DNA from 2 places in the Paenibacillus terreus genome. Region 1 is predicted to be linked to the other one. Evidence: riboswitches for the same ligand, from Rfam matches in the RefSeq annotation. Region 1 holds a riboswitch; the other holds the start of a gene.
What was found. A riboswitch is a leader RNA that binds a small molecule or an ion and turns the genes downstream of it on or off. The one in region 1 is predicted to bind cyclic di-AMP.
Positions count from the first base shown of each region.

Region 2: another riboswitch for cyclic di-AMP. It lies ahead of ACE5KN_RS30605 (C40 family peptidase); the one in region 1 lies ahead of ACE5KN_RS22900 (C40 family peptidase).

Region 1 is NZ_JBHIRX010000015.1:114,600-117,711, forward strand. It holds gene ACE5KN_RS22885 (GerAB/ArcD/ProY family transporter) at 1-155, shown strand, start outside; gene ACE5KN_RS22890 (Ger(x)C family spore germination protein) at 157-1,266, shown strand; gene ACE5KN_RS22895 (hypothetical protein) at 1,424-1,606, opposite strand; cyclic di-AMP (ydaO/yuaA leader) riboswitch at 1,828-1,963, shown strand; gene ACE5KN_RS22900 (C40 family peptidase) at 1,968-2,441, shown strand; gene ACE5KN_RS22905 (heavy metal translocating P-type ATPase) at 2,629-3,112, shown strand, end outside.
Region 2 is NZ_JBHIRX010000032.1:21,274-24,385, reverse strand. It holds gene ACE5KN_RS30615 (M1 family metallopeptidase) at 1-314, shown strand, start outside; gene ACE5KN_RS30610 (hypothetical protein) at 328-1,158, shown strand; cyclic di-AMP (ydaO/yuaA leader) riboswitch at 1,436-1,574, shown strand; gene ACE5KN_RS30605 (C40 family peptidase) at 1,581-2,057, shown strand; gene ACE5KN_RS30600 (GNAT family N-acetyltransferase) at 2,270-2,800, shown strand; gene ACE5KN_RS30595 (4a-hydroxytetrahydrobiopterin dehydratase) at 2,865-3,112, opposite strand, start outside.

The DNA.
Region 1 (3,112 bases):
TTGTCATGGCTATGGTGCTGATCATTAGCGGCCTGTTTTCACCTGTGATTCTGAATGCAGCTTATGAAAGCATAGGGCGGTATGCCGGATATCTTCTTATTCTATGGCCCAGCTTGATGCTTGGGCTCCACAAATTAAAAAAACGGGGTAGTTAATATGTTGCTCAGATATCTTTTCCTATCCATGCTGGTGCTTGCTGCGCTATTTCCTGCTGGCTGCGAAAACAAGCGGGTGGAGACGCCTTCGCTTGAGGACCTTGAAATGGCAGGCGTGCTTGGATTTGATAAATCGCCGCAAGACCGGATCAAGGTTACAATTTCCGTGCCTCAGCCTACGAAGGGCGGTTTCAAAAAGGACAAGATCTATACAGCGAAAGGCATCTTAACTCATGAAGCCTTTTATAAAATATCCGCAATGTCTTCAAAAACCGTGAGCCTGCGCCAGACTCGGGTCATTCTGATCGGCGAAGAGCTGGCGCGCGGGAGCGGGTTAAGAGACATCCTCTTGGACTTGTACCGTGATCCCCAGGTCGGAAACAACGGAGTTCTGGCCATTGTTAAGGGATCTGCCGAATCTATATTAAAAAATACTGCGCCAAAACAGAATAGTGAATTTTTGAACGATTTATTAAGACCCCGAGAAGAAACCGCGTTTAGTCCGTACACTACCCTGAGGGATTTTATTTTTGTGCTCACCAATGATGTGAGTGACCCAATGATCCCCTACATTGAAGCTACCAAGCAATCGATCAAAATTTCGAAAATAGCATTGTTTAAAAAGGACCGTTTGGTGGGCTTTATGAATCCCGGCGAAGCTCAACTCGTTGAGATGCTCAGGAAAGAGAAACGTTTTCCAAGTATTACAGTTCCGTTTAACGCCTCACCTTCAAGGCATGGGGTTATATTATTAAATCTGATGAAAAGCCAGGTGCGCACCAAAGTGACAGGAGATCTGAATCATCCGGTGATCTTTTCCAGGCTGGAATTGGAAGCCGTGATCCAGGACTATAAAGGAAAGCTGAATCTGGAAAGCCAAAATGAGATCAAGCTGGTTGAACAAAACAGTGAGGAGTACATACGCGACCAAATTAGAGACGTTCTAAAGAAACTGCAAAGTATGCAGGTTGACCCTGTCGGATTTGGCCGTTATGCAAGAATGAGGTTTGGCCGGGATTGGCCGAAAATAAGACAGAAATTTGTGTCCACGGAGTCAGACGCCAAGATATCCGTCAAGGTTACACTAAGAAATATAGGAACAATGAAGTAAACCGTACCTGCCTGCAGCAACGGCGCCCCGAAGGGCGCCGTTTATTTTAAGATTCCAGGAAGTACAACCCCCTTGGTATAACCTTCCTGGAATCGCAAGAAAAACTACTGCTAAACGCGGTCTGTCTTCTGTGAATGTGCGTTGATAAGCGTTTTTCTTACTTTTGTTCCGGATCGGCTTCTTCTTTCACAGCACTATCCTTTTTCATGCTTGCCTCGTTAATTTCGCGGTCTGTTTCACTCCCGCCCTGAATTTGTGCTGCGGCCTCCGCCTGACGATTGAGCTGCTTTTCAATTTGCCCGATACCGTGCGCTTCCTGATGCTGTCTACTGGTAGCCATTGGATTTACCTCCTGATGTCATGGATTGGGTTTCCAGGCTTTAATATGTACCTCAATTCAGCTAACTATGCATTGGATGTTTACATTTTTGTTTCTTTTATGTTACTTTTGTGGACTGCAATTTTTTGTTGATATACAGCCATTATTGACTTCACTAGTAAGGGTTTTTCTTCCATTGACAAAGAGTATTCGGGTGTATTACCCTGATTAAGGTTACAAAATTTTAATATTTGCCGAATTTCAATGTGTTTGAAAACGGGGGAACCACTTCGGGTGAATTATTCTTGTGCGTAAGAGAGTAAAGGGAACCTTCTACCTAACCCTCAGCTAACTCCGTAGGCTTTGAAGGGAGAATATTTTTTTGAAAAAAGCGATTTTATCGATTTTTGGAGCCGCCGTACTGTTCACGTCCGGGGCTGCCACTACACATGCCAGTGAAGCGCAAATTAACAGCTATGTTGCTCAGGTTGCAGGCACTCCATACAAATACGGAGGCACGACAACCGCAGGTTTCGATTGTTCCGGGTTTATTTTGTACATATTCAACAAGTTTGGCTTGGATCTGCCCCGTACTTCCCAGCAGCAGGCGAACACAGGTGTAAAAGTCGCCAAGGACGATCTCAGGGTAGGAGACCTGGTGTTCTTTAATACAAGCGGACGGGGGATTTCCCATGCCGGTATCTATGTGGGGAATAATAAATTTGCCCATTCCGCAAGCAGCAAGGGTGTAACGGTCAGCAGTCTGTCGGAGCCTTATTATGCCAACAGATATGTTACAGCCCGCCGTGTCATCAGCGAGTACAGCTATACCAGAATGGTAAGCGAAGCACGTTGATGAAATTGAAGAGGACAAGCCTGAAGCTGTTTCGGGCTTGTCCTTTTTTTGCTGCCAGAACATTCACTTTGCACGAATTGGGTATACTGCATTGACAATCTTCTCCTTCACTACATATAATAAATTCATAACACATGAACAATTATTCATATATAGGTTTTTGGCTGTCAGGAAGGGGAGAAGTCTCATGGGTACAGCGGCTGAGAAGGTGAAACGGGAGCTCATACTGGAAGGGCTGGATTGTGCGAATTGCGCCATGAAGATTGAGAACGGTGTGAAGAAGCTCGATGGGGTCATGGACTGTTCTGTTAACTTCGTAAGCAAGACACTTACAATGGAAGTGGATAAAGAGCATGATCAGGCTGTCGTCACAGCGGCCAGGAAAAAAGTAAATCAGCTGGAGCCTCATATTCAGGTTGTGGAAAAGGGGAACGGGGCTGCCTCAAAGGCGGCTGTGCAGCACGGTCATAGCCACGATCATGGACACGCTCATGCACATGATCACGACCACAGTCATGGACACAGCCATGATCATGGTGCGGGCAATACGAAACGCATGATCATTCGCCTGATTGCAGGCGCGTTTTTGACAGGAATCGGGTTATTGGCGCCAATCACCGGGATAGCTGAGTTTGCACTGTTTGCCATCGCTTATCTTATTGTTGGCGGCG
Region 2 (3,112 bases), on a different contig from region 1:
ATGGAATGTACGAGTCTGTCGTTACCGTTTCCAAAAAGGGTGGCGACGTGCCGGCAGTGCCTGTACAAATTACGTTCGAGGATAAAAGCAGCGTGCAGAAAACGTGGGACGGCAAGCAGCAAAAGGTAACCTACCGTATTCAAAGCCGGTCCCCCGCTGCCTCGGTGGTCATTGATCCTCTTCATACGATCCCTCTGGAGAACAACCACCTGAATAACACACTGCTGGCCAAGCTGCCGGAGAAAACCGAAACACGCTGGCTTCTGGGGATGACCAGGCTGGCTGAAGCTTTGATTGGAAGTCTGTCATGGTGAGGTGTCCGAGGTGATGAATTCTGTAAAAGAGGGTTGGACGCTCGTCCGCTTGCACTTTTTTATCGTAATTCTGCTGTTTATCTACCGTCTTGTCTGGGGAGTATTCAACTATAAATACACGGAATCGGGGATTGTGCCCCTGCTGCTGCGTTATCCGGGAAGCGGGCAGAGCGAGCTCAACCAGACCTTATTCTGGATGGAGAGCCAAATTGCATTGGTGCAAAATTCTTCCGTCCATCTGTATTTCTGGGTTCTGCTTGCGGTCATCTTGCTGCGCATGCTGTTGACCCCTTTGGTCCGCGTAGGTGTGTATTACAGCCTGCACATGAAGAAAGAGCTAGGACGGCGTTCCTTTCTCACCGGCATCCGGCTGTTCTGGCGTTCGTCCCTTTTATATTACACGGTTGAAATCTGCCTTCTGCTGCTTCCCGGATACTGGATTATACCGCGTCTGCTGCAGACTCTGTCCGGTTTAATGAACGAGCCGCTCATGGCCGCCGCCCGTCTTCTCCCCTACATCGCTTTATGGGGCATTTTGGCCTGGCTCATCCGTCAATGCGTGATGTACATGCAGTTCGGAACGATCAGCGGGAGGGGCGCCTGGTTCTCGCTCGCCTGCTGCATGCGGCGAATTCTGCCCGGTATCGGAATATCCGCACTGCTCGGAGCGTCCGTATTCGTCCTGCTCTCTATCTTTACCGCTTCGGCCTGGCTGTGGACAGGACTGCTTGCACTCATTCTGCATCAGACCTATCATTTTATTTCTTCACTTTTTACAATATGGCATACGTCCGCACAGTATCATTTATGGAATACGGCTTGTGATTCGTTCACCAAGGAGTAAAATGATGCCAACCCCTGCATTTCAAGCGAACAAAAAATATAGTGAATTCTCAAAAGTATAGGTTTGTTTAATCTCACTTAACATAGTGCTTTCGATATTTTTTGTCTCTGCTTGCTGCAGAGGCTATTTTTTTGCAGTTTTTTGCTATGAAACATTTGCCAAACTATGCTTCCTTTGTTACAATAGTCGCAGTGAACTGATAGTAACAACTTTGTAATTATTGTTGTAACCTTTTTAGACAAACCATTCAGGATTATTCATACGCTTCAAGGTGCATATCTAAGTGAAGCCGAATTCCCGGCACCTGGGAAGCGGGGGAACCAGTTTTGGGTGAATTGATCTCGCAACAGAGGGATCATAGGGGAGCCTTCTACCGAACCCTTAAGCTAACCTCGCAGGCATTGGAAGGGGTTTGTATTTTTTTGAAGAAGAAGCTAACTATCGCACTCATGAGTGCAGCAATCGCCTTCTCGGCCTTTTCGTTCGGCGCAGGAAGCGTATATGCGGACTCTAAAATGGACCAGATCATTCAGGATGCCAAAGGCACTTCTTATAGAGCAGGCGGCACAACGTTGAGCGGATTTGACTGTTCCGGATTTACAAGTTATGTATTTGAGAAGCTTGGAATCGATCTTCCACGCCAATCCTCCTCTCAATTCGATATGGGAACCTCCGTTTCGCGGGATGAAATGCGACCTGGCGATCTGGTATTCTTTAACACCAACGGAAGAGGAGTTTCACATGTAGGGATTTTTGTAGGCGACGGCAAGTTTGCCCATTCCTCCTCATCGCGCGGTGTCACCGTCAGTTCCTTGAATGAAAGTTACTACGCCAACCGGTATCTTGGTGCCAAACGTGTCATGAGCACATCCACTTACGAATCCGTTGCCCTTGATTAGAAATCATTACATCATTCATACGAACTTCAATAGCAGCTTCGATTCCGACCGGAATTGAGGCTGTTTTTTTAGATTTCAGTAAGTATAAACACTTTGGCATAAGCCTCCTGAAATCGAAAAAACTATCGGTAGATGCGGTCTGTCATCTGTGAATGTACATCGATAGACGTTTTTTTGTTGCCAAACAGGTTTAACTAAAGGGGGGAAAGAACATGTCCGCCGGATCAGCAAGCTATCAGGTCGTTCCGATGAGTGAAAAGCAGGCGGCTGCCATATGCGAGTGGAAATATGAACCACCTTACGACATCTACGGCTGGCTCCCTTGGGAGCAAATGAAGGCTCTTGATATCGAATTCGCCAACACGGAGCTGCGGAGCTCCCAATATGTCGCCGTATTGAATGAGTCAGGGGATCTATGCGGATTTGCCCAGTATTTCCCTATGGAAGGGGTGACCCGCCTTGGTCTCGGAATGCGCCCTGAACTCTGCGGTCATGGACATGGCGCGGAGTTTGTGAGGGCTATCGCCGAGGAAGCCAGGCGCCGTACACCACACAATGAGATCGACCTCGAAGTCCTCGTCTGGAACAAACGGGCCATCAGAGCCTACCGGTCGGCAGGCTTTCGGATTACCGATACCTACGAGCGGCAAACTCCCGAAGGGATGAAACCTTTTCATTGCATGGTCTACAATCATGGTGAAGATACACACAATATACCAAACGCCCCGGAATCAGAGTCTTAACTCTAAACCAGGGCGTTTCTCCATTAAAACGCTTATTTGCTTAAGTTTATTTGGTGTTGCAGGGCTAATCCTCCGAACGCATTCGTTCGAACGCTTCATTGTACTGCTGCGCTTCTTTTATATCCACTGCTGTGATCCCGCCTTCATCCCATGAGGTAAGACGCAGTGTGACCGTCTTGTAATCAATGGTAATAAACGGATGGTGATTGAATGCTTCCGAAATACCAGCTACCTCATCCACGAATGCAATTCCTCTCATAAAGCTGGAAAAGACATATTTTCGGACAATCCAGCGTCCCTCTTCAAGCTCCC